Regions from separate parts of the Rahnella sp. ChDrAdgB13 genome, predicted to be linked through region 1. Evidence: predicted binding sites of a transcription regulator. Region 1 holds the regulator's gene; each other region holds the start of a gene.
What was found. Region 1 encodes PurR, which represses purine synthesis genes. Its sites were predicted from a motif close to CANGCAAACGTTTGCNTG; they were not measured.

Region 1 (7,724 bases):
CGGGCGGTAAAGTGACGCGTGAAGCGGGCCCGGTTAAAGGCGGTTCAACCATCATCGCGTTCGTGGAAGATCCTGATGGCTACAAAATTGAATTGATCGAATCCAAACATGCCGGTCAGGGTCTGGGAAATTAATCCTTTGCAATAATGGCCTTAACCACTGACAGGGGCGCTGATGCGCCCTTTTTTATTGCCAATTTCTCCGTGCCCCTGTAACGGGTGACAAAATTTGTCATAATGCGCGCTGAATTCGATGAAGATTAAGAAGCTAATGGCCGAGAATAGTGACATTAACGCCCTGAAAGGTCGTTTTCGTGGTTTTTATCCCGTGGTGATTGATGTGGAAACCGCCGGATTTAATGCCAAAACTGATGCCCTGCTGGAAATTGCCGCGATCACGCTGAAAATGGATGAGGACGGCTGGCTGCAAAGCGACGAAACCGTACACTTCCACGTTGAGCCTTTCGAAGGCTCGGTGCTGGTGCCGGAAGCGCTGGCTTTCAACGGTATTGATCCGACCAACCCGTTGCGTGGTGCGGTCAGTGAATACGAAGCGCTGCACGAGATTTTCAAAGTTATCCGTAAAGGGATGAAAGAACAGAACTGTAACAGGGCGATTATCGTGGCGCATAACGCCAATTTTGACCACAGTTTCCTGATGGCCGCCGCCGAACGTGCGGGGCTAAAACGCAATCCTTTCCATCCGTTTGCCACCTTTGATACCGCCGCGTTAAGCGGGCTGGTGCTCGGGCAAACCGTGCTGGCGAAGGCCTGTATCAGCGCCGGTATCGTGTTTGACAGCAGTCAGGCGCATTCCGCCCTGTACGACACTGAACGCACAGCAGAACTGTTTTGCGAGCTGGTGAATCGCTGGAAACGCCTCGGCGGCTGGCCGCTGGCACTGTCTGCGGATGAAAACGAAGTGGAAGAAGCACCGGAAGAAAATCAGCAATAATTTTCGCGGCTTTCATGCAGTCGAAATGACAAATAAAAAGAGCGACATAATGTCGCTCTTTTTTTACCGGTAACCCCGGGTCAGGCTGACGGTATTTCTGAATCGCCCTGAATTACTCTTCAGAGGATTTGTATTTCTCAGCCGTTTCTTTGATCAGCTGTTGCAGTTCACCGCGCTGGAACATCTCAACCACGATGTCGCAACCGCCAACCAGCTCACCATCAACCCACAGCTGCGGGAACGTTGGCCAGTTAGCAAATTTTGGCATCTCAGCACGGATATCCGGGTTCTGCAGGATATCAACGTAAGCGAAACGCTCGCCACACGCAGACAGCGCCTGAACAGCCTGTGCTGAAAAACCGCAGCTTGGCAGTTTTGGAGAACCTTTCATGTACAGCAGAATCGGGTTTTCAGAAACTTGCTTCTGAATTTTTTCAATCGTTGGAGTGGTCATTTCTTGCTTCCTCAAGCCGGTACAGGCTGTCACGGTCATTACTCTTCACGCGCAGCACACAGAGACGGTGTGCAATCACAATGCTTTCTATTGTAACGATGGCTGCCACCAGATAAAAACGCCAATTTTTGTGGGGTCTTTCTCAATACTGGCATTTCGCTAAACAATCTTTTGCGCTTGCGTTCAGGTTCACATATTTAAAGATTCATCGAGAATAACATTTTTGCCGTTCCACGATAATGTCAGATTTGCAAAATCCCATTCTTTAACTTAAATAATAACATGATGAAAAGTGGTTATTTTTTTGACTAAAAATGGCGGTTATTTCGACATAAAAAAAGCTATTAACTTTTTCTCACAATATGATCTAGAATCGAGGCAATTCGTGCTGTTTTGTCTCGTTCTTTTAGGCAATACTCTGACATCCCTGATGTTTAACCCTACCACTCATGGTAACGAAGCTATGCGCTTACTGTTCACGCTTTTTGTGCTGCTCTTTACCCAGCTGTTTCTGAATATGGCTCATGCGTCGCCACAGACTCGTGTCGCTGCCGACCAGCGAAAGAGTCATGTTAACCAGGTCACGCCGGAAGAACGCCGAAAGCGAAAAACGGCAGCCGCGAAAACCAGCAAGAAAACCAAAGTCGCGCCGGTTTCAGAACCTAAAACTCAGGAAAAAAATTCGAAGAAGAAAGTCAAAAGTACCGAACTGGTTAAGCGAAAGACGTCTTCTGAAAAAACAGTAAAAAAGACGCGGGCCGAGAGTAAAAAAGAAAAAACACTCAAGACAACCCGGGCCGAGGCGAAAGCAGGGAAGGAAACGAAAACCCGCTCTCTCGCTAAAAACAGCAGTGAAAAGGCCAGTAAAAAAGAAGCGTATGGCCGCCACCGCAAAGGCAAAAAGTTACGTGAAGAAGACAGTAAACCGATAACGCTCAGCGCAACACACAAGAAACGTTATCAGCACGCACAACAAACCGCGATGACCAAGCTGATGCACCAGGTCGGCAAACCTTACCGCTGGGGCGGAACGTCACCGAATACAGGTTTCGATTGCAGCGGACTGGTTTACTACGCATACAAAGATTTGATCCGTATTAAAATGCCCCGCACAGCGAATGAAATGTACCACTTGCGCGATGCGGCCCCGGTCAAACGGGGTGAATTAGAATCCGGCGATCTGGTTTTCTTCCGGATTAATAACCGCGGCGCCGCAGACCATGTCGGTGTTTACGTAGGAAACGGGAAGTTTATCCAGTCACCGCGCACCGGCGAAGACATTAAGATCACCTCACTGGGTGACGATTACTGGCAAGATCATTATGTAGGCGCACGACGGGTAATGACCCCTAAGACGATCCGATAATAAACAATTCGTTAAGTCTGAAGTTTCGCTAATCAGCCATTGAATAGCATTTAACGAAGAGTTTCTGCAGGGAAGAGTATCGGCGGAATGGGTGACTGCGTAAAATTGAAAAGGGCGATTCCTGTTATAGGTAATCGCCCTTTTTATTGCGGCTTTCGCGCAAATCAGTTCATCACTGCGGTGAAACTGAAAGCAATAATCACGAGCAAAGCGCAGACCGTAGTGATCAAAGAAAATTTCAGGTTGCTGTCCATTAAACCCCCTTACGGATCAAATTGTGGCGTTCGTATAGCCACACTGAATGTGTGCCAACGCATTTTCTCATAATTCGCATTGAAAATCTTGTGCTGAATGACACCAGGTTCATGACAATTTTACTTCCACTTTCCTGCATTATAAGTGAAAATTGTCGGTTACCACGCCTGTGTGCCGGTCGATTTCACCCGAGAGCATTTCACGCCTCACTCTGAAGAATCCACCCAACGATTTCACTGCCCTTTTCGAAGTCAGCAGTTAAATCCACGCAAGCAAACGATTAACATAATGCTAACGTGCTGAAACACGTGAGCACAGGAGTCATTTTTTACATGGCAACGATTAAAGATGTCGCAAAGCGCGCTGGCGTTTCCACCACAACCGTGTCGCACGTCATCAATAAAACCCGTTTCGTCGCCGAAGAAACCCGAGCCGCGGTTCTCCTTGCAATCAAAGAGTTGCACTATTCTCCCAGCGCTGTGGCACGCAGCCTGAAGGTCAATAACACCAAAACGATCGGTCTGCTGGCAACGTCCAGTGAAGCGCCCTACTTCGCCGAAGTGATTGAGGCCGTGGAGAACAGCTGTTTCTCAAAAGGCTATACGCTGATTTTGTGTAACTCACACAATAATCTGGAGAAGCAACAGGCCTACCTGCAAATGCTGGCGCAAAAACGCGTCGACGGTTTACTTGTGATGTGCGCGGAGTATCCGGACGAATTGCTGAATATGCTTGAAGAATACCGCTCTATCCCGATGGTTGTGATGGACTGGGGCGAAGCGCGTAAGAATTTCACCGACAGCATTATCGATAACGCGTTTGAAGGCGGCTATATGGCCGGACGTTATCTGATTGAACGCGGTCATCGCGATATCGGCGTGATCCCTGGGCAACTGGCGCGAAACACCGGCGGCGGCCGTTTCCAGGGCTTTGTGAAAGCACTGACGGAAGCCAATATTCCTCTTCGTGAAGAATGGGTCGTTCAGGGCGACTTTGAGCCGGAATCGGGCTATCAGGCCATGCACAAAATTCTGATGCAGAAAAACCGCCCGACGGCTGTATTCTGTGGCGGTGACGTGATGGCGATGGGGGCAATCTGTGCCGCCGATGAACTGGGCCTGCGCGTACCGCAGGATATTTCCGTGATTGGCTATGATAACGTGCGTAACGCGCGCTATTTCTCACCGGCACTGACGACAGTTCATCAGCCAAAAGAACGTCTGGGCGAAATGGCCTTTACCATGCTGCTGGACAGAATTATCAGCAAACGCGAAGAGTCGCAGACTATTGAAGTGCATCCCAAACTGGTTGAGCGCCGTTCCGTAGCCGACGGCCCGTACCGCGATTACCGCCGTTAACTTTCAATAAACGCCTGTCCCGCAGGCGTTTTTTTCTCAGTCGCGCAACCATTCCCGGTTCATCGTTTCCGTGTCTCCCATGTATTCAAGCAGCCAGGCCAGCGAAGGCGACGGATTGCTCTGATCCCACGTCAGGCAGCACGGGCTGTCCGGAAAGGTATTTTCCAGCGACAGTACCTGTAATTTTTGCTGTTCAATCCAGGGTGTCACGCGGTGAACCGGCATCATGCCAACACATAAACCTTCGTTCAGACATTCCAATGCACACGTCCAGTCGGGAACCACCAGCCGCCGCTGGTTATCCAGCGTCCAGGTATCGCGTTTCGGCAATGTCCGCGATGTATCTTCCAGGCAAAGCGCCGGATAAGGCCGTAACTGATCGTCACTCAGTATTCCCTGCGTCTGGGCCAGCGGATGTTGCGCGCTAACCACACAATGCCAGTCCATAAAACCCATATCGCGGAAATTGAACCGTCCACCGACGGGGATCGCCCGCGTCGCGCCGATGGCGACATCCGCCCGCCCGTCGACCAGCGCGTCCCAGACACCGTTAAAGACTTCCGAATGAATGATGAGTTCGGTATCAGGGAAATGGCGATAGAAATCCAGCACCAGCCGCCGTGTCCGCGCAGGTTTAACGATACGGTCAACGGCCACCCGTAATTCTCCGCGCCAGCCATTGGCGACCTGCTGACACTGGCGGCGGGTCGCTATCATTTTTTTTGTCAGAACCCGCGCTTCGTCGACAAAAACTTTACCGGCAGGAGTCAGAATAACGTCGCGATGTCTGCGTTCAAACAACGGAACGGCCAGCCATTGTTCAAGCTGGCGAACGGTGTAGCTGATGGCAGAAGGAACCCGGTGCAAGTCCTGCGCGGCAGCGCTAAAACTGCCTGTTCGGGCGACGGCATCGACCACTTCAAGTGCATATTCTGACCACATCGTTTAGCCTTCAATATTTTTGATAGCAGATTGCAAATATTAGCGTTTCACAAGCCTGTTATCAAAGCGTTAAACTCCGCATCCGATACGATTTCCGCGTCAAATCATCTGCAATAAATAAATTAAAGAGACAATAATGAAACCCTCACTTGGATTTATGCTCTATCTTGCCGGGCTGAGCATGCTTGGCTTTTTAGCGACCGATATGTACCTTCCGGCCTTCAGCGCGATGCAAAGCAGCCTGATGACCAGCCCGGGCATGATCAGCGCCAGCCTGAGTATTTTCCTTGGCGGCTTTGCCATCGGTCAGCTGTTGTGGGGGCCGTTGTCCGACAAGATTGGCCGCAAGCCGGTATTGCTGATTGGCTTAGCGCTCTTTGTCGTCGGTTGTCTGGGCGTGCTATGGGTTGAGAATGTCCGCGCCCTGCTGGCGCTGCGTTTCCTGCAAGCTGTCGGCGTCTGTGCCGCCGCCGTCACCTGGCAGGCGCTGGTGGTAGATCGCTTTTCTGCCGATGTTGCTAAAAAAACCTTTGCCAGCATCATGCCACTGGTTGCGCTTTCCCCTGCTCTGGCACCTTTGCTGGGCGCCTGGGTTCTCAACCATTTTGACTGGGAAGCGATTTTCGTTCTGCTGACCGCCGTAGCCGTTATCTTGCTTATCACCACGTCCACACTGCGCGAAAATGCGCCAGAGGTTCATGCTCCTGCTGATAAAACCGGTTTCGCGAAACTTCTCGCTTCCCGGGTTTACAGCGGTAACGTGATGATTTATGCCGCCTGCTCTGCCGGCTTTTTCGCGTGGCTGACTGGTTCCCCGTTTATTCTCAGCGACATGGGGTATTCGCCGGGTGTGATTGGCCTGAGCTATGTTCCACAGACCATTGCTTTCCTTCTGGGCGGTTTTGGGTGTCGTGTGCTGATCAGCAAAACGGATGGGAATAAGATCCTGCCGTGGCTGCTGGCAGGTTATGGCGTCAGTGTGGCGGGTTTGTTCGGCGTGGCTATATTTACTGATGCGAGTCTGGTGAGTCTGTTAATTCCGTTCTGCCTGATGGCTTTGGTGAATGGCGCGATTTATCCCATTGTCGTCGCAAATGCATTAATGCCATTTCCTGCTAATACAGGTAAGGCCGCGGCGTTGCAAAATACACTGCAGTTGGGTCTATGTTTCCTCGCGAGTTTGCTGGTTTCCGCATTTATTGTGCAACCACTCATGGCGACAGTCACCACGATGCTGTCTACACTACTGTTGGTAGTTTTAGGCCGCTGGCTGTCACTGCGTCAGGAAGAAGTGCAATCCGGTGAACAGGAACCGGTGCAGAAACAGCAGGCACGGAATGCAAACTAATAGTGATAATGACTTTACGTAACAATCACTTAATGGACATTTACATTCGTAGTGATTAACTATTGAGAATGCCAGCCAGCGAGCCTATACTCAACTGAACCCAATAAAATAGCATTTTTACAATACTTTTATTACATAGTTAGCATCGGCGCGAGGTTCGCGTCACACTATTTATTCTGGTTCGTTTTTCAAGGATGATTTTCCTGCCCACATTTTGTGTGCAGGCGTTCTTCTAATTTCCTCTGTTGGTGTCGAATATCGGACGTGGCGCAAGTCGTCTGTTCTCATAAAGACCTGCAAAAATAGCCTTTGCTTTTCCCGGCAGGTTAATAAGTCAGAAGAGAAAGTGATGGAGAAGCTATGAGTTCATCGTGTATAGAAGACCAAAGCATTCAGGACAATCAGTGGTATCGGATAGTCAGTGAAATGCTGGCTACGGCAGACATCCAGGTTAACGGTAATCGCCCTTTCGACCTTAAAGTAAAAAACACTGACTTCTTCAAGCGTGTTTTACAGGAAGGTTCTTTGGGTCTGGGTGAAAGTTATATGGATGGTTGGTGGGAATGCGAGCGCCTTGATATATTTTTCCAGCGCGTTCTCCGTGCCGGTTTGGAAAATAAACTCCCCCACCATTTTAAAGACACACTACGTATCGCAGCAGCACGCCTCACCAATCTGCAGTCCCGTAAACGGGCGTGGATCGTCGGGAAAGAACATTACGATTTGGGTAATGATTTATTTACCCTGATGCTCGACCCGTATATGCAATATTCCTGCGGCTACTGGAAAGATGCCACGACGCTTGAAGAAGCGCAGGAAGCTAAACTCAAAATGATCTGCGATAAACTGCAACTGAAACCGGGCCAGCGTTTGCTCGATATCGGCTGCGGCTGGGGTGGATTATCTGAGTTTGCAGCCCGCAATTATGGCGTCAGCGTAGTTGGCGTTACGATTTCTGCCGAGCAACAAAAGCTGGCCCAGAAACGCTGCGAAGGCCTGGACGTCACCATTTTGCTACAGGATTACCGCGATCTTAACGATCAGTTC
Region 2 (7,724 bases), on a different contig from region 1:
GCTTCTGAACCCTGGCCCAGCAGAACCAGAGGGAGTTCGATGCGGCTTTCTGCATAAGCCTGAATCAGCCGGTCGTGACGCTTATTCTCATGAAAACGCCCCACATGGATCAGGTACGATCCCGGAGGAAGCTCACATTCCTGTGCGGCAGCCAGTCTGATTGCATCGATATCGAACGGGTTGTAGATCACCTTAAGCTGAGAGGGACGGAGTTCGAAATGGGCTAAATCATCTGCGACGGCCTGTGAAACAGTCACGATATTCCGGTCCTGATAAACCTTTTTTATCTTGAGTTTCTTCAGCCAGCGGCTCAGGCCGGTCCGGTGTCCCAGATAAGACGTTGAGAACATCCCGTGTAAACAGAACCAGACTTTATGGCGGGGGAGGTATTTGCTGCGGGAAACGATACGATCGGTTTTGTGCAGGTTTGATAATACCAAATCAAATTCGTCGCTGGATTGTACGGCCTGATCAAGCAACCGGGCACGGCGTGTAAGCTCAGTGATTTTACGCCACGGCGCACGGCATTTATCTTTTATCACCCGGTAAGTCAGACCGTCTGGCAGCGGATACTCACAAACGTCTCTTAATGAAAATAGCGAAACACGGTGTCCGGCGCGCAGAAAGCCTTCGGCTAATGTCAGAACAACCTTTTCGGCACCGCCGCCTGGCAAACCATCGATAACAATCAGAATATTTATCATCGGTTCAGAAGCTCTTTATAGAGGTTAAGAAGCTGCTCTGAAAGGTGCTGAGGCGTATTGTTCATGACCGTTTCCCGTGAGTTTAGAGACTCGCGAGAATCTACCACATTCGACGGCAGAGCCATAATCGCTTGCTGCAGGTCGTTGATATCCAGCGCATCACAAACGAATCCGTTTCTCCCATTTTCTATAAACTCGGCTCCACCACAGGTTGGGGTAGTGATCACGGGCAGGCCACAGGCCATGGCTTCGAGAATCACGTTGGGGAACGGATCGTATAGAGTAGGGAGTAGCAACCCGTCAGCCATTTGATAGAACTGCAGCGTATTTTGCTGAACGCCAAAGAAATGCACCCGATCTTTGCAGCCGCTTGCAGCCGCTAATTCGCGATACCGTGGCTCATTTTTATCTTTGCCGACAACCAGAAGATGTCGCGACGTTCCTGAAATGGCTTTAATTGCCGCGTCCAGGCCTTTACGCTCAAAGCCCGAGCCAACGTAGATCATGCAAGTCGCATTCGCCGGCACACCATATTGCTGGCGAAGCTGAGCGCGCAGCGGGGCGGTCACCGGTATGAAATGTTGGTTATTTACAGAATTATAAATGACGTGAATTTTTTCTGCGGGCACAGAAAACCGCTCAATGATTTCTTTTTTAACCATTTCGGCATTACAGATAACCGCTTTCAACTCTGGCGCGGCATACATATCCTTTTCGGCTTGCATGACGTAACGGTGAAACCTGTCGGTGAAAAGTCTTTTTGCTTTGTACTGAGGCAACAATCGCGAACGCTCTTCCAGCCATCTGACATGAACGCCATCACCGGCCCGGTATAAATCGCAGCCAGGTATCCGTTCGTGGCTTTGCACCAAATCGAATTTCTCTTTTTGCCAGATTTGCCGGGCCGCGTTGGCAAAACCGCGCTCCCTGCTTACACGACCGAATTTCCACGGGTTGCACAGATGCACATTCCAATCGGGGTTAATGTCACCCTGCCATTCGCGGGTGATGACATTAAGCTCGATATTTTGGTTTTCAAGTGCTTCCAGCGCCCGGGAAACAAACCGTTCGGCGCCTCCGTCAGGGCGGTATTTCTGGCGAACTAAAGCAAGCCGGAATGCTTTCATGCTAATAATCTCCTGGCCGCATCAGTCACGACGTCTACGGGAATGGCATTCAGATAACGTTCGGACGTGTTGGTATCGATATTGTCCGGATCAGGAAGTGGCCCGAAATCACCGGCCCAAATCACTTCACCTGTGGCTTCCCATGGGCGCCAGAAAACCAGTTTTGACGGGCCAAACAGAGCGACGAGAGGAGTTTTCAAAGCCGCCGCCATATGCATCGGGACAGAATCCACGCCGATAAATAGCGCGGCACCATCAATCAAGGCGGCAAGCTGGGGTAACGTTAATTTGCCGGCCAGAGAAATCAGATTGATCTGAGGACAAAGTTTCAGGATACGATCGACCATGGCGAGCTCGTGTTTGTCCGGCCCGGAAGTGACTATCAGTGGATAGCCTTCAGCGTGCAATTGCGTAAGCATGGCGGCCATCTTTTCTTCTGACCAGCATTTGAAGAACCATCGAGAGGTAGGCTGCACCACAATATAACGGCCAGAAACCTGATTCTGCTGTAATAAATGCTGTACCTTTTCACCGTCTTCCTGAGCATAACTCATCGTGGCTTCCGGTCTTATCAAAGGAAGCTGAAGGGGGGCCAGCAGGGAGAGGTTTTGTTCAACGGTATGAAGTGCATGATGGTTTTTCGTACTGACCAGTTGGGTGTGGCAAAAACGCCAAAATGCGCCCTGACGTTTTGGAAAATCGAAACCCAGGCGGACAGACGCGCCCGTAAGTCGGGTGGCAATGGCACTTCGCCACTGATCGCTTAAGTTGAGCGTCAGATCATAATGGCGGGACATGACCTGTTTCATTAAACGAATTTCATGAGCCATATGGGACCACACGCCGAGTTTTTTCCAGGTGCGGTCAATGCAATGCAAGTGATGAATGGAAGGATTGGCCGCCAGCATATCCCGGGTTTCCTGGTATATCAGCATATCAATTTCAGCGTCAGGATAACGCGCCTTCAATGTATTGACGACCGGGGTCGTCAGCAACATATCGCCGTGATGACGTAGTTTGATGATAAGGATACGCCTGATAGAGGAATCCGGATTTTGTGCTTGAGCAGTCGTCATAATTCATCACTGTTTAGGAATCAAAGCACGATTCTAAAGTACACTGAAGCCTCAGGCTACACCCAACACGGTTCTTGCGTTGAGGGTGAAAATCCCAAAAAATAGAAACAATCCAATAAATTGTTGTCATAGCGGTATGTTTGCATTGGCATGCCCGCGTAACCGTCATCCTGTACGTTTGATTAATAAGATAAAATTAGGCCAGTTCAATGAAAAAACCCGCATTTATCATCACCATAGATACCGAGGGTGACAATCTTTGGCAAAATCATGAGCGCATTTCCACTGAGAACACCCGCTTTCTGCCGCGATTCCAGAGCCTTTGCGAAAAGTACGCCTTTAAGCCGGTTTATCTGACGAATTATGAAATGGCGCAGGATGCTGCTTATGTGGAGTTTGCCAGTGATGTGATCCGGCGGGGGAAGGGCGAAGTTGGCATGCATTTACATGCCTGGAATAGCCCTCCGCTTGTCGCGCTGACCGATGATGACTGGCGACACAAGCCTTACCTGATCGAATTCCCGGAAGACCAAATCAAGGCTAAAGTGGCATTTATGACGAAACTGCTGGAAGACAATTTCCAGACAAAAATGCTCAGCCATCGCGCGGGTCGTTGGGCGTTTAATGAGTTTTATGCGTCGCTGCTGGTTGAGCAGGGATATCTTGTTGATTGTTCGGTGACACCGCATGTGAACTGGTCATCTTCACCGGGTAACCCTGAAGGGGCGGGCGGAACGGATTACAGCCGTTTTCCGAAAGAGGCTTATTTCATTGACCTCAATGATATTGCAAAAGCGGGCAATTCTCCGCTTCTTGAAGTCCCGATGAGTATTCAGCTTAAGCACTCGGGAATGCTCAATCATATTAAGAGCGGCTACGATAAACTTCGCGGAAAAACCCGGTCGCCTTCTACGCTCTGGTTGCGCCCATCCGGTGGCAATGTTGAGAATATGAAAAAGGTTGCTGAGCAGACTCTTAAGCAGGGTTCTGACTATATCGAGTTCATGCTGCACTCTTCAGAGTTCATGCCCGGCGGAAGCCCGACGTTCAAAAACGAACAAGACATTGAAAGACTCTACGACGATTTGGAAAAGCTGTTTAGCTGGATAAGCGAACGGGCACAGGGGATGACTCTGGCAGAATATTATCAATGGAAGATGAACTAAGATGTCGCAGAAAAGGATGAAAATATTTTGGATTAATCTTTTCTTACATTGCTATGTAAAGATTAAGCCCACTCTGAAAAGCCGGAAGTCATTCTCGGCAGAAGAGAATTTTAAAAGTATTGCTATTTACTCGACCACGGCGCTGGGCGATTTAATGTTCAATACGCCAGCCATTCGTGCGGTAAGACAACGCTATCCGGATGCGTTCATTACACTGGTCTCCAGTGAAAAAAATAAAACCCTCGTTGAGGGAAGTCTTTTTTTTGACCGGATAGTATATTGGGATGAGAAGGTAAAACACGTCAGAAAACTGGTCACACAACTTAGAGAGCGGCCGCCTGAATTAACGGTAATCTTACACTCAAAAGCACCCTACGACATTCTTAGCGCAGTGATGTCCGGCTCCCAATATATCGTCAAGGATATATACGGCGGTAAGAAGATTGGGATGGAAAAGTGGCTTGTTAATGAAGGATCGTTTTTAAGCTGCCATCTGATTCAACGAAAATTGAATATGTGCAGTTTGTTAGGTTGCGATGTATCCAATAATGAAATGGTTATTCCAGTTGATTTCACGCATCTTAATAAAGAAGCCGGAAAGAAAATTATTGGTTTTCAGATGGGCGCCTCTGAACCAATAAGATGCTGGCCAATATCAAAATTTTCTGAGCTTGCGAAAGTACTTTTCCAATTGGGGCCTGAGTATGAAGTTGTGCTGATTGGGACAAAAAAAGAACTGGCCTATGAAAAATTCTTCCTGAATTCATTGTCGGAAGATGAAGTAAAACGGGTCACCAGCTATATCGGGAAAACCGATCTGAAGCAATTGATGGGCATTATAGAAAACATGGATGTGCTCGTTACCGGAGATACCGGACCGCTTCATCTTGCCGTCGCGCTGAAAACCAAAACTGTCAGCCTTTTCGTGACAGCAAATCCTGACCATACGGGGCCTTATCAGGATATGGAATTGCATCAGGTCATGCGTGTTTCTACAGATATTAAAAATCTGGCAGCAGATATAAAAATACAGCCTTTAGCTATCATTAATGCTGAGGATGTTCTGGAAAGAATCGAATTATTGTTACCGCTCTGAGGGTGAGAGCAAGGGAATAGCTATTTTTCCCTTGCTCTGTTTCGCCATTTACTATCGGGCTTTCTTTATTTCTCCGGCCAGCAAAACACCTATCGGGAACCAGAATAAGTACCAGCTTTCGCTGGGATTACTGATATTGAACATTCCCTGCGAAACATAAAAGATCAGCATGAATATGAAGATAGCTGCCTCAAAACGTCTTTCTTCCTTGATGTAACATAACGCCCTGTAAGCGATATAACCCAGCAGCATCAGAAGTGAAATGACACCGACCAACCCGCCTTTCAGCATGCTCCCAAGATACAAGCTATGTGTCGTTGTGATGTGTTCGCCACTGTAATTAATGAAATTCAGACTCTTATCAAAACCGTAACCGAAAACTATGTCAGGAGAGATCACTTCAAACGTATGTCGCCAGATACTGAGACGTAAGTAAACCTGCGATGACAACTCCTGAAAACGTTCAATGACCATCTCAGTAATGCCAATATATGACATGGCTGTAATGACAACGGCCAGTGCGATGGCTGCAATTAAAACGTTTTTCCTGGAAAGAATTTTATAGTGTGACGTGACGATCAGCGAGATCACCAGAGCAATAAAGGGCCCGCGGCTTTGAGTGAGTAATAATGCGATGAAAAGTATAGAGGCTGTGATGATAAACACAGGTTTCTTACTCTCTTTGAACGCCAGCAATGAGAGAATTATCCCGATTGAAAAGTATCCGCCGACATCGATGACATTACTCGGGCCGGGGGATATTGGGCTCATCAGTCGGTTGGTCAGTAAATTTTGATAATCAACAACAATTAAGAAAAGCGCTAAAGCAACAAATCCGAAAATTATCGCTGCCAGAGCAATCTCTCTTTTCTCGCTGCTTAATATTTTCGCGACCATGGCGACAAAAATCAGAATGTATAAACTGTGTGTTAACGCTGACTCAAGGTTTGACGGGATGTCTCCCCAAAGGGTGCTCAGCGAAAAATACAACAGATAAATTGAGCAAAAAATCAGCCCATAAAGCATCTGTTTTTTATGCAGAAGGGTATCGCGAAATGTTTTGTTTCTGAAAATTAGGAAAAGGAAAACTATTCCCGATAAATGGAAAAGGTTTGTCGATCTTGTATAGCCGCAAAAAATTGCACTGAAGAAAAGAAACAATGTAAAGAATAAATAATAAAGATGCTCTGCATTAATTCTTCTTAAAAAATGCATCATTATATGAAACCTTTTCAAAAATGTAGTCTGGAATAGCACTATTGACTGAAAGATTAACAACTCTTATTTTCTTATCTTTAAGTAATAAGCTGGCATGTTGAAATGCAGGTAAAACAAGGTTTGTGAAAATACCTTTAAGGTTCGTGGGTTGCATATCGCTCTGGCTTTCATAAAACCGGGGTTTATCAAAGTTGTTCATATCCAGGCCTGCGATAAACAGTTCGGTAAAACCAAGATACAGGGAAATCTGTAATGCCCAGTAAATCACTGTACCGGCATCAAAAATCCCCTGCCGGATATCCGTTGAAAAACCGATATCTGCGCGGTCCGGAGCAAACTCAGCTGAGCTCTCTTTAACAACATAAAAATCTTTTAGCTCATGAGGTTTGAGTGCAGGCTGGTAAATTCTACAAGCAGCATCTTCGATAAGCGCTAATGTACACTGAATATTTTTTAATCCGAAGCGATCAACGATTCTGGCTATGCCATGCGCCGTCGTAAATAAGGTCAAATTACGTGCGGCAATAATGTTAGCTACGATTTCGGGCTTTTTATCGAAGAATCCCATGTCTACGATAACGTAAAACGAGAATTCAAAAAATTGGCTCAGCGACCAGGCTCCGTTAACGCCAAAAGCCGGAATCGGGAGAGGGGGTTGGGTAAAATCAATTTCTTTTACGGAAGGCCCGGTGGCAGTCAGCATTACCGGCCCGGAAAACTTTCCTTTTAAGGAGGAAAGATCGGCTATGGGTACATACTGGCCGCGATATTCGAGTTTAGTTATTTCCCCCGAACGCGCTCTGTCTATTTTCATATAGGGCCATAAATTTTCATTGTGCCTGTATGACCGCGGGTGCGTGTATCGGTAAATCTGTTTGAAAAAAGATCCCACGATTAACCGGCCTCCTTATCGAGCAGTGTTTTTACCTGTTCAGGAAGAATGTCCGCCATTTGATTCCCGGATAGCGGGCGGCAAATAAACTGATTCTTCCCATATCCCCCGATCAGCCCAGGATCTGTCGGGCCGTAAAGCGTGATATTTGGGCGATCCAGTGCGGCAGTCAGATGACTCAGGCCGGTATCGACTGAAACGACAGCCTTTGCCCCTGCCAACACTTCGGCCACATTTTGCAGGCTTAATTTGGGTAATACTTCAACGAAAGGGAAACCTTCTGCAAGTCGCAGCGCACGCTGATATTCGTGTTCCGCGCCCCACGGCAGTTTGATACGGATATTCTGCGTACTAAGCACGCCAATCAGTTCGCGCCAGTGCTCTTCAGGCCAGTGTTTATCAGCGCGAGTAGTGGCGTGAAGGAAGACCAGATACTGACCAGCAT
Region 3 (7,724 bases), on a different contig from region 1:
GGTCTGGTGGTGACGCCGTTTTTACCGGGCGACTCGCTGCTGTTTGTGGCTGGCGCGCTGGCGGCATTGCCGGGTAATGACATTAACGTACATGTGATGGTGTTGCTGATGGCAATTGCGGCGATCCTCGGCGATGCGGTGAACTACACTATCGGACGGGTGTTTGGTGAGCGGCTGTTCAGCAATCCGGATTCGAAAATTTTCCGTCGCAGTTATTTAGACAAAACGCACAAGTTTTACGAGAAACATGGCGGCAAAACGATTATTCTTGCGCGCTTCGTGCCAATCGTCCGGACTTTTGCGCCGTTTGTAGCGGGTATGGGGCATATGTCCTACCGACACTTTGCGGCCTATAACGTGATTGGTGCGCTGATTTGGGTGCTGCTGTTTACCTACGCGGGCTACCTGTTTGGCGATCTGCCAATTGTTCAGGAAAATCTGAAATTACTGATTGTTGCCATCATCGTGGTTTCTATTCTGCCGGGTGTGGTAGAAGTCTGGCGGCACAAACGCGCAGCGGCGAAAGAAAAGCGTCAGCAGGATTAATCTGCGGCGATTTTTTGCGCAAGCGCTTTAAAATTTAAGACATTAAACCAGAGGGTGGACCAGTTTTTTATCCACAGTGTCTGGCCGTTATGGTTTAATGAGCGACAATTTATGGTCTGTTCCTGCGAACAACCCTTCTGCAATGCGGTGTGTGAGGTTTTTTGACACTCCGTGCGCAGGCGTATTTGGGTAGGTTTCAGGGGACTTGTTACAGCATGAACAGCGGACTGGCTTCGGCCGGGTTCAAACAGAAAGGTTATCGATGAGCTGGATTGAACGAATTCTTAGTAAGAGCACTGACTCGCAAACCCGTAAGGCAAGTATTCCTGAGGGCGTCTGGACTAAATGTGACAGCTGCGGGCAGGTTCTTTACCGCGCCGAGCTTGAGCGCAACCTCATGGTTTGCCCTAAGTGTGACCACCATATGCGTCTTACCGCGCGTATGCGTCTGTCCACTTTCATGGACGAGGGTAGTGAGGTTGAATTAGGCAGCGAGCTTGAGCCTAAAGATGTTCTGAAGTTTAAAGATTCCAAAAAATACAAAGATCGTCTGGTTGCTGCACAGAAAGAAACCAACGAAAAAGACGCCCTGATCGTCATGAAAGGCACGCTGTTCGGTATGCCAATCGTGGTAGCTTCTTTTGAATTTGCCTTCATGGGCGGTTCAATGGCGTCGGTGGTGGGGGCTCGCTTTGTGCGTGCCGTTGAACAGGCGATGGAAGATAACTGCCCGCTGGTATGCTTCTCTGCCAGTGGCGGTGCGCGTATGCAGGAAGCGCTGATGTCGCTGATGCAGATGGCGAAAACCAGCGCCGCATTGGCGAAATTGCAGGAACGCGGTCTGCCGTACATTTCTGTACTGACTGACCCGACCATGGGTGGCGTTTCTGCCAGCCTGGCAATGCTGGGCGACATCAACGTCGCTGAGCCGAAAGCGCTGATCGGTTTCGCCGGTCCACGTGTTATCGAGCAAACAGTTCGTGAAAAGCTGCCGCCGGGCTTCCAGCGCAGTGAATTCCTGATTGAGAAAGGCGCGATTGATATGATCGTGCGTCGTCCGGACATGCGCGCCAAACTCGGCAGCGTTCTGGCGAAACTGACCGGGCACCCGGAGCCGAATGTGGTTGACGTCCATGTTCCTGTCAACGGTTCTGCCGCTGACCATCATCAGGATGCCTGATCGGACGAGGTAAAAGCCGGTCAGTTTTCGGGCGGTAACCTGTTTTATGCCGCCCGGCACCTCCTGGCTGTGCTTTTACTCTTCGTCAGTTCTGACAAAGAGGGCATTGCCTGCTATCACAGTCTGGTGATGTAGTGTCGAAGTGAACCTAACTCAGGTTGAACGGGACTCATGCAAAATCAACTTATCCCTCAAGCCACGTCGCCTTTGGCCACGTGGCTTTATTATCTTGAAAACCTCCATTCTCAGGCTATCGAGCTTGGCCTTGACCGGGTCAAAGCGGTGGCGACAAAACTTGATTTGCTGACACCTGCGCCACGCGTCTTTACCGTCGCAGGAACCAACGGCAAAGGCACCACCTGTGCGACGCTGGAAGCCATTCTGATGGCCGCGGGTTACCGTGTGGGCGTTTACAGTTCCCCGCACCTTGTCCGCTATACCGAGCGCGTCCGTATTCAGGGCGCAGAGTTGCCTGAGTCTGCGCACTGTGCCTCTTTTGCGCTGCTGGAAGCCGGGCGGGGCGATATTTCCCTGACCTATTTCGAGTACGGCACGCTGTCGGCGTTACAGCTGTTCAAACAGGCGAAGCTGGATATTGTTATCCTCGAAGTCGGGCTGGGCGGGCGTCTGGATGCGACCAATATCGTTGATGCGGACGTATCGGTCGTCACCAGCATCGCGCTGGATCATACTGACTGGCTCGGCTCAGATCGCGAGAGCATTGGCCGCGAGAAAGCCGGTATTTTCCGTTCAGGCAAACCAGCCGTAGTCGGTGAGCCGGATATGCCGCTATCTATTGCCAATGTGGCAAAAGAGAAACATGCAGATTTATACCGCCGGGGTGAGAGCTGGAATTTCGCGGCAAACGCCGGAAACTGGCGCTGGGCGGCTTTGCAGGATGGCGAAGAAGTCACCATACTGGACGGATTGCCGCTGCCGAATGTTCCGCTGCCGAATGCCGCGACGGCACTGGCCGCGTTGCATTATTCGGCGCTGGATATTCCTGAAGAGGCGTTACGCAGCGGCTTACAGCGTGCTGCGCTGCCGGGGCGTTTCCAGACGGTCAGTGAATCGCCACGCCTGATCCTTGACGTCGCGCACAACCCGCACGCCGCGGCTTATCTGGCCGGACGCCTGGCTGAACAGCCGCGCCATGGCGGGAAAGTGCGTGCGGTGGTGGGAATGTTGAAAGACAAAGATATTGCCGGTACGCTGGCTTGTCTTTCGCCTCAGGTGGATGAATGGTATTGCGCACCGCTGGAAGGGCCACGTGGCGCCAGCGTTGAAGAACTGGCCTCGCACCTGAATCAGGCGCGCCGGTTTGATGATGTGGAGTCTGCCTGGAGACAGGCTATGCAGGAGGCGGCTCCTCAGGATATTGTGATTGTCTGCGGTTCGTTCCACACCGTAGCTCACGTAATGGATGCTATCGACACGGGGAAAAACAGTGGCAAGTAAGTTTCAAAATCGTCTGGTCGGGACGGTCATTCTGGTGGCGCTGGGCGTTATCATTTTGCCCGGTTTACTCGACGGCAAGAAAAAGCATTATGAAGACGAATTTGCGTCTATTCCATTGGTGCCAAAACCGGGTGATGTTGAGGAACAGGATTCTGTACCGCCTGTCACGCAGTCATTGCCCGCTCAGCCGCCGGAAGGCGCAAATCAGGCTATGAACGGTGCGCAGGACATCGACAGTGCGGCAACCAATACCAATGCCGCAAATCATGGCAACGTAGCGCCGGGGAATACGACGGTCGAAGCACCGCCGGTCACGACGCTGCCTGAGCAGAAGAAACCGGTGCAAACGGCGCCAGCAAAACCTGTTCAGCAGAAGCCAAAAACGATTGAACCTAAACCGCTGGCGGAAGCCAAACCGGTGGTGAAACCAAAACCGGTCGAACAGCCGAAGCCGGTCGAGCAACCGAAGGTCGTCGCTGAACAGCCGAAACCGGTTGAACAACCGAAAGCCGTGGAACAGCCTAAGCCTGCGCCGGAAGAAAAAGCGCCGGCGGGTCAGTCTTATGTTGTGCAGCTCGGCGCATTGAAAAATGCGGCGAAAGCGACCGAGATTGTTGCGACTCTGCGGCTTTCCGGGTTCCGTGCTTATTCTGTTCCGGCGACGCCGGTGCAGGGACAAATCACGCGGCTTTATGTGGGCCCGGATGCGTCAAAACAAAAACTGGAAGCTTCACTCCCTCAGCTGCAACAGCTCAGCGGGTTAGGCGGACAGGTGCGCGCTTATTCGGCGCACTAATCTTGCGGTTCCCCGTGAGAGCGGGGAGGCCGGAAGGCACTAAAAACACAAAAAATACCAGGGAGGGCACAAGCGATTTGTGCCCTTTTTCTATAAGATCGCCGGGTTGGGATTTTATAGGTTTATGCTGCGGTTGAGGTTTTTTTAATCGCTATTATTAATTTGTCTGACCGGCTGATTTCCGCTACGCAAACGTTTTCTTTTTCTGTTAGAATTCGCAGCGATTTGGATGCCGGGGTAGACGCGACTGGATTAGACACTGGAATTGTTAATGGTCTGGATTGATTACGTCATCATTGCGGTTATCGGATTTTCTGCTTTAGTCAGTTTAATCCGTGGCTTTGTTCGCGAGGCTTTATCACTGGTTACCTGGGCTTGCGCCTTCTTTGTAGCCAGTCATTATTACCCGTATCTCGCCATCTACTTCACGCGTTTCGAAGATGAGTTAGTTCGAAACGGGATCGCAATTGCCATCTTGTTCATCGCGACGTTGATCGTAGGTGCAATTGTCAACTATGTGATCAGTTCACTGGTTGAAAAAACCGGGTTGTCCGGCACTGACAGGGTGTTAGGTGTGTGCTTCGGCGCACTGCGCGGCGTACTTATCGTCTCCGCGATGCTGTTCTTCCTGGATACCTTCACCAGTTTTTCGCAAAGTGACGACTGGAAACAATCCCAGTTGATCCCACAGTTCAGTTATATCATCAGGTGGTTCTTTGACTACCTGCAGAGCACGTCGAGTTTCTTGCCAAAACATATTTAGTTCTGGCAGCGCTGAAGAGGAAAAGACAACATGTGCGGTATTGTCGGTATCGCCGGTTTCATGCCGGTAAACCAGTCGATTTATGACGCGTTAACGGTGCTACAACACCGTGGGCAGGATGCTGCTGGCATCACCACCATCGATGCCAATAACAATTTCCGTTTACGGAAAGCCAATGGCCTGGTGAAAGATGTTTTTGAAGCCCGCCATATGCAACGCTTACAAGGCAACATGGGTATCGGCCATGTTCGCTATCCAACGGCTGGCAGTTCCAGTGCCTCAGAAGCTCAACCTTTTTACGTCAACTCTCCGTTCGGCATCACACTCGCCCACAACGGTAACCTGACCAATGCTCACGAATTAAGAAGCAACCTGTTCGAAGGCCAGCGCCGTCATGTGAACACGACTTCCGATTCTGAAATCTTGCTCAATATCCTGGCGAGTGAACTGGACCGTTTCCAGCATTACCCGCTGGAAGCCGACAACATTTTCGCCGCTGTGGCTGCCGTGAACCTGAAAATTCGTGGTGCTTATGCCTGCGTGGCGATGATCATCGGCCATGGTATGCTGGCGTTCCGCGACCCGCACGGTATCCGTCCGCTGGTTATCGGTAAACGTACGCTGGAAGATGGCCGCAACGAGTATATGGTCGCATCTGAAAGCGTAGCGCTTGATACGCTGGGCTTCGAGTTCCTGCGTGACGTCGCGCCGGGCGAAGCGGTGTACATCACCGAGAAAGGCCAGCTGTTTACCCGCATGTGTGCTGAGAATCCTCAGTACAATCCGTGCCTGTTCGAGTATGTGTATTTCGCGCGTCCGGACTCCTTCATCGACAAAATTTCCGTCTACAGCGCCCGTGTCCGTATGGGTGAAAAGCTGGGCGCAAAAATTGCCCGTGAATGGGAAGATCTGGATATCGATGTGGTCATTCCGATCCCGGAAACCTCCTGCGATATCGCGCTGGAAATCGCGCGTATTCTGGATAAACCGTACCGTCAGGGTTTTGTGAAAAACCGCTATGTAGGCCGTACCTTTATCATGCCGGGCCAGCAGGAACGCCGTAAATCTGTACGTCGTAAACTGAACGCTAACCGCGCTGAGTTCCGTGATAAAAATGTGCTGCTGGTCGATGACTCCATCGTGCGCGGCACTACCTCTCAGCAAATTGTTGAGATGGCGCGTGAAGCCGGTGCACGACGTGTTTATCTGGCCTCTGCGGCGCCGGAAATTCGTTTCCCGAACGTTTACGGCATCGATATGCCAAGCGCAAATGAACTGATTGCTCATGGTCGCGAAGTCAGCGAAATCAACCAGATCATTGGTGCCGATGCGTTAATCTTCCAGGACCTGAGCGACCTTATCGCCGCAGTGAAAGAAGACAATACCGACATCGAGAAATTCGAATGTTCCGTGTTCGACGGTGTATACGTCACCAAAGACGTTGACCAGAACTATCTGGAATACCTCGAAGCGCTGCGCAACGACGACGCTCAGGCGTTGCGTGGTCAGCAGGAAGCGGAAAACCTTGAGATGCACAACGAAGGCTGATTAGCCGGTTGCTGACATCCGCTTAAACGCGCTCCTCCGGTGAACTCCGGGCGGGCGCGTTTTTTTATGTCTGAATTTATGTCAGTATTGGCGGCATCAGGTCCGGTAACATTTTCTAAGGCAGTGTTCATGAAACGACTTATTGTCGGTATTTCCGGCGCCAGCGGCGCAATTTATGGTGTCAGGCTTTTGCAGGTTTTGCAGAGCGTACCGGATATTGAAACCCATCTGGTGATGAGCAATGCCGCCCGCCAGACGCTGACGCTGGAAACGGATCTGACACTGCGCGATGTTCAGGCGCTGGCCGACGTCGTGCATGATTCCCGCGATATCGCCGCCAGTATCTCCTCCGGCTCATTTAAAACCACGGGCATGGTGATTTTGCCTTGTTCGGTCAAAACCCTTTCCGGCATTGTGAACAGTTATACCGACGGTTTACTGACGCGCGCGGCGGATGTTGTGCTCAAGGAAAGGCGACGCCTTGTACTTTGCGTGCGTGAAACCCCGCTGCATCTGGGGCATTTACGGCTGATGACGCAGGCCGCCGAGCTGGGCGCGATTATTATGCCGCCGGTTCCGGCGTTTTATCACCGGCCGGCAACCGTGGAAGATATTATCGATCAGACCGTCAACCGGGTGATCGACCAGTTTGATATCGAGCTTCCGCAAGACTTATTTGTTCGATGGCAGGGCAGTCACTAAACTTTCTCACCGCGTTACGCACCTCTTTTGCGCAATACCGTTACATTGCACCAACAATGATCACAATTTGATTCATTAAGGTGCAGTGTTCACGGGCGCTTCAGCTATTCTTCCTTCAGACCTTTGAAAACTTTCATTATCCCGATGCTTTTTTGAACGGTTTTCGTTCTTCATGAGATGAAAATGACCTTACGGAGAAACGGCACGGAACGTGCATGAGAAAACCTGGCAAAAAGCCATTTGCGCCGTTCAGCAAACTATAAAAAGACGTTCATTCACGCACACACAACCACAACAGATGAATAATCACTGAGGCTAATGTATGAAAAAGTTGTTCAAGGTTCTTCCGCTGGTTCTGGTCTTAGCCAGTGCAGGTAGTGCATTTGCTGCCGCGCCTAAAGCAATTAATATCGGTACTGATCCGACTTACGCCCCATTTGAATCAAAAGACTCCAGCGGCAAGCTGGTAGGTTTTGATATCGACCTGGCTAACGAGATGTGTAAACGCGCAGCCATCAAATGTACTTACGTTGAAAGTGACTTTGATGCGCTGATCCCTTCTCTGAAAGCGAAGAAAATTGATGCGATTATCTCTTCCCTGTCGATCACTGAAAAACGTCAGCAGGAAATTGATTTCACGGAAAAACTGTACGCGGCTAACGCCCGTCTGATCGCGCCAAAAGGTTCTAAAATTCTGCCAACGCTGGACGCGCTGAAAGGCAAAAACGTCG
Region 4 (7,724 bases), on a different contig from region 1:
CAGTGAATACCCGTATCGTCAGAACAGTGACTTCTGGTATTTCACCGGTTTCAACGAACCGGAAGCTGTGCTGATTCTGGTTAAAAGTGATGAAAATCATAACCACAGCGTGCTGTTTAACCGCGTGCGTGATCTCACCGCTGAAATTTGGTTCGGGCGCCGTCTGGGGCAGGAAGCAGCACCGGCTAAGCTGGGCGTGACCAAAGCCTTGCCTTTCGGCGACATCAACGACCAGCTTCATCTACTGCTCAACGGCCTTGACGTGGTCTATCACGCGCAGGGCGAATATGCCTATGCCGATGAAATCGTTAACCGCGCGATGGAAAAACTGCGTAAAGGTTTTCGCCAGAACTTCGCCGCGCCCGCGACCGTCACTGACTGGCGTCCGTGGGTTCACGATATGCGTCTGTTCAAGTCCGCCGAAGAAATCGCGGTTATGCGCCGTGCCGGGCAAATCACTGCGCTGGCACACACCCGCGCAATGGAAAAATGTCGTCCGGGAATGTTTGAATATCAGCTCGAGGGAGAAATTCATCACGAATTTAACCGTCATGGCGCACGTTATCCTTCTTACAACACGATTGTTGGCGGTGGCGAAAACGGCTGCATCCTGCACTACACCGAAAACGAATGTGAGCTGCGTGACGGCGATTTAGTGCTGATCGACGCCGGTTGTGAATATCAGGGCTATGCCGGTGATATCACCCGTACATTCCCGGTGAACGGCAAGTTCAGCAAAGCACAGCGTGAGATCTACGACATCGTGCTGGCGTCAGAATACAAAGCACTGGAAGTCTTCGGACCGGGCAGCAGTATTCAGGCGGCGACCGAAGCGGCTGTCCGCGTCATGATCGAAGGACTGGTCAAACTGGGCGTAATGAAAGGTGATGTGGAAACTCTTTACGCTGAGCAGGCGCATCGCCAGTTCTTCATGCACGGTTTATCTCACTGGCTGGGGCTCGATGTTCATGACGTCGGTCATTATGGCTCGGTTGATCGCAGCCGTACGCTGGAACCCGGCATGGTACTGACCGTTGAACCGGGCCTGTATATCGCGCCGGATGCTGACGTACCTGAAGCGTATCGCGGTATCGGTATCCGCATTGAAGACGACATTCTGATCACTTCCACCGGCATTGAAATTCTTACCGGTGATGTGGTGAAAGAAGCCGATGATATCGAATCCTTAATGGCGGCGGCACGTAAATAATATGAGCATTGTTTCTTTATGAGCATAGTGATTGTTGGTGGCGGAATGACCGGTGCCACGCTGGCGCTGGCAATTTCCTCGCTGACGCAGGGGCGTCTGCCGGTGCATCTGGTGGAGGCGACCGCGCCGCAAGAACACGAGCATCCGGGTTTTGATGCCCGTTCGATTGCGCTCGCGCAGGGAACCTGCCAGCAACTGGCGCGCGTCGGGATCTGGCCGGCACTGGCAAAAATCGCGACGCCTATCCGTGACATTCACGTCAGCGATCGCGGCCATGCGGCTTTTGTGAATCTCACTGCGGGGCATTATGGTGTCGAAGCGCTTGGTCACGTTGTTGAGCTGCATGAAGTCGGTAACCGTTTGTTTGCCATGCTCAGCAAAGCTCCCGGCGTGACGGTGCATTGCCCGGCAAAAGTGGTTGATGTTCAAAGACAAACCGACAGCGCGAGTGTCACGCTCGACAGCGGTGAAACTCTGACCGCGCAGTTGCTGGTCGCTGCCGACGGTTCCCACTCTTCGCTGGCGAAAGCCTGCAATATCAGCTGGCAGCGCGAGGATTACGGGCAGATTGCCGTCATCGCCAACATCGCCACCAGCGAACCGCATAACGGCCGCGCGTTCGAACGCTTCACCCAAAACGGACCGCTGGCTTTATTGCCGATGTCCGACGGGCGCAGTTCGCTGGTCTGGTGCCACCCGCGCGAAGCCCGTGAAGAAATTGATCACTGGAGCGAGGCGAAGTTCCTCAGCGAACTGCAAAAGGCATTTGGCTGGCGGCTGGGTACCATGAAACAGGCCGGTAAACGCTTCAGTTATCCGCTGCAATTACAAAAAGCCAACAGCCATATCAGCCATCGTCTGGCGCTGGTGGGTAACGCGGCGCAAACGCTGCATCCGATTGCCGGTCAGGGTTTTAACCTCGGCCTGCGCGATGTGATGACGCTGGCGGAAACGCTGGCAAGCGCCGCAAAGCAGGGCAACGACGTCGGCAGTTATCGCGTACTTTGCGATTATCAGAACCGCCGTCAGCCCGATCAGCTGGCGACCGTCGGCGTGACCGACGGCCTGATCCACCTCTTTGCCAACCGTTATCTGCCGTTAATGGTTGGCCGCAATCTGGGTTTACTGGCGATGGAAGGCATCACGCCGTTGCGCGATGCGTTTACCCGACGGACGCTCGGCTGGGTTGACCGTTAATTCCGTTCCGGGCTTTACAGGAAAAATTATGCAATCTTTTGATGTGGTTATCGCCGGGGGCGGAATGGTCGGTCTGGCGCTGGCATGTGGTTTACAGGGCAGCGGTCTGCGCGTTGCGGTGCTGGAAAACCAGCTGCCGGATCTCGATTCGCCATTGCCGGAACAGCCGGGTCTGCGCGTTTCTGCCATCAACGCCGCCAGCGAGCGCCTGCTCAAATATATCGGCGTCTGGGACAACATCATCGCTCAGCGCGCCAATGCGTATCAGGGAATGGAAGTCTGGGATCGCGACAGCTTCGGTAAAATTGCATTTAGTGGCGAAGAATATGGGTTCAGTCATCTCGGGCACATTATTGAGAATCAGGTGATCCACCGCGCCCTGTGGCAGCGTGCGGAAAAATCTTCCGACATCACTTTGCTTGCGCCGGCCACACTGAAAAACGTGGCGTGGGGCGAGAATGAGGCGTTTATCACCCTTAATGACGATCGCCAGCTCAGCGCGCGGTTAGTGGTCGGAGCGGACGGTGCCCAGTCCTGGCTGCGTCAGCACGCCGACATTCCGCTGACATTCTGGGATTATCGCCATCATGCACTGGTGGCGACCATCCGCACTGAAGAGCCGCACCAGTCTGTTGCACGTCAGGTATTCCACGGCGAAGGCATTCTGGCGTTTCTGCCGCTGGCTGATGCGCATTTGTCTTCTATCGTCTGGTCAGTTTCGCCGGATGAAGCTCAGCGTCTGAGCGCGCTGGAGCCTGAGGAGTTCAACAAAATCCTCGCCAGCACTTTTGACCTGCGCCTGGGTATTTGTACCGTTGAAAGTGAGCGCCTGACCTTCCCGCTGACCGGCCGTTATGCCCGCAGCTTTGCCGGACAACGTCTGGCGCTGGTCGGTGATGCCGCGCACACCGTGCACCCGCTGGCAGGACAGGGCGTCAATTTAGGTTTCATGGATGCCGCAGAACTGGCATCGGAAATCAGACGCCTGCAAAAAGAAGGCAAAGATTTCGGCCAGCATATGTACCTGCGTCGTTACGAGCGCCGCCGCAAACACAGCGCCGCGCTGATGCTGGCGGGTATGCAGGGCTTCCGCGAATTGTTTGCCGGTGACAATCCTGCCAAAAAACTGCTGCGCGATATTGGTCTTACGCTGGCGGATTCTCTGCCGGGCGTGAAACCAAAACTGGTGCGTCAGGCGATGGGGCTGAATGATTTACCGGAGTGGTTACAGGACGATTTACTTCGATTGAAATAATCTAATTTCAGCTCGGTTTTTCCATTACATTTTCTAATCCGGGGCCGGATTTCTCATTCTGCAAATGGTGAGAAATCTGGCCTTGTCGTTATATAACATCGATATTTTTGATGTTTATTTGTAGATTTTGCGCCACAAACCCCAGTTTACCAGTCAAAAACTCTGCACAATGCCCTTGTGAAATCACTGACGTTTATCCCGCTCTGCATATTTTAACTTATGGTTAGTGAGCTTATTCAGTGGTAAGTTCGAGCAAAGGGTATCGTTTGCGCGGTGTGCTGTTTATGCACTTAATTAAATGAGGAATAAGATGGTTAAGCAGACTCAGCTTTATGAACAACATGTTGCGTGTGGCGCGCGTATGGTCGATTTCCACGGCTGGATGATGCCATTGCATTACGGCTCTCAGCTGGATGAACACCACATTGTGCGTCAGGATGCCGGTATGTTTGACGTCTCGCACATGACCATCGTTGATCTGCACGGTGCCCGTACCCGTGAATTCCTCCGTTACCTGCTGGCGAATGATGTCGCCAAACTCACCGTTCCCGGTAAAGCGCTTTATACCGGCATGCTCAATGCGTCCGGCGGCGTGATCGACGACCTGATCGTTTACTTCCTCAACGAAAACTATTTCCGCCTGGTGGTGAACTCCGCGACCCGGGAGAAAGACCTGGCATGGATTTCGCAGCATGCAGAACCGTATGGCATCGAACTGACCGTGCGTGATGACTTAGCGCTGGTAGCCGTGCAGGGCCCTCATGCAAAGGAAAAAGCAGAAACCCTGTTTACCGCTGAACAAAAACAAGCGGTCGCGGGGATGAAGCCGTTCTTCGGCGTTCAGGCGGGTGACCTGTTTATCGCCACCACCGGTTATACCGGTGAAGCGGGTTATGAAATCGCACTCCCGCAAGAACAGGTTGCTGATTTCTGGCAGAAACTGCTGGCAGCAGACGTGAAACCTGCCGGTCTGGGCGCGCGCGACACGCTGCGTCTGGAAGCGGGTATGAATCTTTACGGTCAGGAAATGGACGAAGGCGTTTCACCGCTGGCAGCCAACATGGGCTGGACCATCGCCTGGGCACCTGAAGACCGCAACTTTATTGGCCGTGACGCACTGGAAAGACAGCGCGAGCAGGGCACCGAACAGCTGGTCGGTTTAGTGATGACAGAGAAAGGCGTATTGCGTAACGAACTGCCGGTGCGATTCACCGACAGCGCGGGCAACACGCTGGAAGGCGTGATTACCAGCGGCTCATTTTCTCCGACGCTCGGCTACAGTATTGCTCTGGCACGCGTTCCGGCAGGCATTGGCGAGCACGCCATTGTGCAAATCCGTAACCGCGAAATGCCGGTGAAAGTCACCAAACCAGGTTTTGTCCGCAATGGCAAACCGCTGGCGCAGTAAAAATTTGAGATAAAATTATCCAGTTAACGCTGAATTAAGCACTTTTTTGGAGAAAATATAATGAGCAATGTTCCAGCAGATTTGAAATATGCCTCTTCCCACGAGTGGGTACGTTCAGAAGGCAACGGCGTTTACACCGTAGGTATCACTGAACACGCGCAGGAATTACTGGGCGACATGGTTTTCGTTGATTTGCCAGAAGTGGGCCGTGAAGTCGCCGCAGGTGAAGACTGCGCCGTGGCGGAATCGGTTAAAGCGGCTTCCGATATTTATTCTCCAGTCAGCGGCGAAATCGTTGCGGTTAACGGCGAACTGGAAGGTTCTCCGGAACTGGTCAACAGCGAGCCGTACGGCGCAGGTTTCCTGTTCCAGATTAAAGCGTCAGACGAAAGCGAACTGGCTAATCTGCTTGATGCAGAAGCCTATGCTGCTTCTGTAGACGAATAATCAGGACTGCAATGCCCGCCCCGCAACCCGTTTGCGGGGTGAATTCAAGACCCGTAGCTTTTGTCAGTATCCCAAGACACCTCCAGCAGATTTCAGGAATGCGTAGCAAATGACTCAGACTCTCAGCCAACTCGAAAACAACGAAGCCTTTATCGGCCGTCACATTGGTCCGTCTTCTCAGCAGCAGCAACAGATGCTGGATACGGTCGGTGCAGACTCGTTAAACGCGCTGATCCAGCAGATCGTTCCGGTCGATATTCAGCTGCCGGGGCCACCGGCCGTCGGTGATGCCGTGACGGAACATCAGGCGCTGGCTGAGCTGAAAGCCATTGCCAGCCAGAACCAGCGCTATAAATCCTACATCGGTATGGGTTACAGCGCGGTGCTGACACCGCCGGTTATCCTGCGCAATATGCTGGAAAATCCGGGCTGGTATACCGCGTATACTCCGTATCAGCCGGAAGTGTCGCAGGGCCGTCTTGAAGCGTTGCTGAATTTCCAGCAACTGACATTAGATCTGACCGGTCTGGATCTGGCTTCTGCTTCTTTGCTCGATGAAGCAACCGCTGCGGCAGAAGCGATGGCGCTGGCAAAACGCGCCAGCAAACTGAAAGATGCTAACCGCTTCTTCGTGGCGGATGACGTGCATCCGCAAACGCTGGACGTGGTTCGCACCCGTGCGGAAACGTTCGGTTTTGACATCATCGTTGATAAAGCTGAAAAAGTGCTCGAACTGGAAGGCGTGTTTGGCGTGCTTTTACAGCAGGTCGGCACTACCGGCGAAGTGCACGATTACACTGCGCTGCTGGGCGAACTGAAATCCCGCAAAATTATCACCAGCGTTGCCGCTGATATTATGGCGCTGGTGCTGCTGGCCGCACCGGGCAGGCAGGGCGCAGACGTCGTCTTTGGTTCGGCGCAACGCTTTGGCGTACCGATGGGTTACGGCGGTCCGCACGCGGCATTCTTTGCCTGCGTAGACGAATTCAAACGCTCCATGCCGGGCCGTATCATCGGCGTTTCCCGCGATGCTGCAGGTAAAACAGCCCTGCGCATGGCGATGCAAACCCGCGAGCAACATATCCGCCGCGAAAAAGCCAACTCCAACATTTGTACCTCGCAGGTTTTACTGGCCAATATTGCCAGCCTTTATGCGGTATTCCACGGCCCTGAAGGCCTGAAACGCATTGCGTCACGCATTCACCGCCTGACCGACATCCTGGCCGCTGGCCTGAAACAGGGCGGTCTGACGCTGCGTCATAACACCTGGTTCGATACACTGACTGTTGAAGTCAAAGACAAAGCCGCCGTGCTGGAACGCGCGCTGAGCTTCGGCCTGAACCTGCGTACTGACATTCACGGCGCAGTCGGTATCACGCTCGACGAAGCGACCTCCCGCGAAGACGTTCAGGTGCTTTTCGCTGCCCTGCTGGGTGACGATAACGGTCTGGATATCGACAAGCTGGACAATGCCGCATCGACCGACAGCAACTCGATTCCTGCGGCCATGCTGCGTGTGGATCCGATCCTCACCCATCCGGTATTCAACCAGTACCACAGCGAAACCGAGATGATGCGTTATATGCACCGTCTGGAGAAAAAGGATCTGGCGCTGAATCAGGCGATGATCCCGCTGGGTTCCTGCACCATGAAACTGAATGCTGCGGCAGAAATGATCCCGATAACCTGGCCGGAATTCGCCGAACTGCATCCGTTCTGCCCGACAGAACAGGCGGGCGGTTATCAGCAAATGATCGGTCAGCTGTCACAATGGCTGGTTCAGCTCACCGGTTACGACGCTGTCTGTATGCAGCCAAACTCCGGCGCGCAGGGTGAATATGCGGGTCTGCTGGCCATCCGTCGTTACCACGAAAGCCGTAACGAAAGTGGTCGTCACATCTGCCTGATCCCAAGTTCAGCACACGGCACCAACCCGGCATCTGCACAGATGGCGAGTATGACCGTGGTGGTGGTGGCTTGTGATAAGCAAGGCAACATTGACCTGAGCGACCTGCGTGAGAAAGCGGCGAAAGCGGGTGACGAACTGTCTTGTATCATGGTGACGTACCCGTCAACGCACGGCGTTTACGAAGAAACTATCCGTGAAGTTTGCCAGATTGTGCATCAGTACGGCGGTCAGGTTTACCTCGACGGCGCGAACATGAACGCACAGGTCGGCATCACCACGCCGGGTTACATCGGTGCTG

Region 2: the regulator PurR is predicted to act here: its motif matches at 3,063-3,080, upstream of rfaQ (putative lipopolysaccharide heptosyltransferase III).
Region 3: the regulator PurR is predicted to act here: its motif matches at 4,166-4,183, upstream of cvpA (colicin V production protein).
Region 4: the regulator PurR is predicted to act here: its motif matches at 3,918-3,935, upstream of gcvT (glycine cleavage system aminomethyltransferase GcvT).

What each region holds. Positions count from the first base shown of each region.
Region 1 covers NZ_JAEMGT010000054.1:3,160-10,883, reverse strand. Annotated here, with positions in the region: gene gloA (lactoylglutathione lyase) at 1-134, shown strand, start outside; gene rnt (ribonuclease T) at 271-954, shown strand; gene J8X26_RS15200 (Grx4 family monothiol glutaredoxin) at 1,067-1,408, opposite strand; gene J8X26_RS15195 (C40 family peptidase) at 1,872-2,774, shown strand; gene J8X26_RS28050 (YnhF family membrane protein) at 2,939-3,028, opposite strand; gene purR (HTH-type transcriptional repressor PurR) at 3,362-4,387, shown strand; gene punR (DNA-binding transcriptional activator PunR) at 4,424-5,329, opposite strand; gene punC (purine nucleoside transporter PunC) at 5,466-6,677, shown strand; gene cfa (cyclopropane fatty acyl phospholipid synthase) at 7,038-7,724, shown strand, end outside.
Region 2 covers NZ_JAEMGT010000006.1:45,321-53,044, reverse strand. Annotated here, with positions in the region: gene J8X26_RS03110 (glycosyltransferase) at 1-701, opposite strand, end outside; gene J8X26_RS03105 (glycosyltransferase family 4 protein) at 701-1,831, opposite strand; gene rfaQ (putative lipopolysaccharide heptosyltransferase III) at 1,828-2,910, opposite strand; gene J8X26_RS03095 (polysaccharide deacetylase family protein) at 3,117-4,073, shown strand; gene J8X26_RS03090 (glycosyltransferase family 9 protein) at 4,075-5,169, shown strand; gene J8X26_RS03085 (O-antigen ligase) at 5,221-6,387, opposite strand; gene J8X26_RS03080 (sugar glycosyltransferase) at 6,362-7,279, opposite strand; gene rfaC (lipopolysaccharide heptosyltransferase RfaC) at 7,282-7,724, opposite strand, start outside.
Region 3 covers NZ_JAEMGT010000031.1:108,155-115,878, forward strand. Annotated here, with positions in the region: gene J8X26_RS10810 (DedA family protein) at 1-546, shown strand, start outside; gene accD (acetyl-CoA carboxylase, carboxyltransferase subunit beta) at 809-1,726, shown strand; gene folC (bifunctional tetrahydrofolate synthase/dihydrofolate synthase) at 1,898-3,184, shown strand; gene dedD (cell division protein DedD) at 3,174-3,980, shown strand; gene cvpA (colicin V production protein) at 4,252-4,743, shown strand; gene purF (amidophosphoribosyltransferase) at 4,774-6,291, shown strand; gene J8X26_RS10840 (UbiX family flavin prenyltransferase) at 6,421-6,993, shown strand; gene argT (lysine/arginine/ornithine ABC transporter substrate-binding protein ArgT) at 7,316-7,724, shown strand, end outside.
Region 4 covers NZ_JAEMGT010000062.1:2,754-10,477, forward strand. Annotated here, with positions in the region: gene pepP (Xaa-Pro aminopeptidase) at 1-1,210, shown strand, start outside; gene ubiH (2-octaprenyl-6-methoxyphenyl hydroxylase) at 1,229-2,407, shown strand; gene ubiI (FAD-dependent 2-octaprenylphenol hydroxylase) at 2,436-3,662, shown strand; gene gcvT (glycine cleavage system aminomethyltransferase GcvT) at 3,973-5,070, shown strand; gene gcvH (glycine cleavage system protein GcvH) at 5,131-5,517, shown strand; gene gcvP (aminomethyl-transferring glycine dehydrogenase) at 5,627-7,724, shown strand, end outside.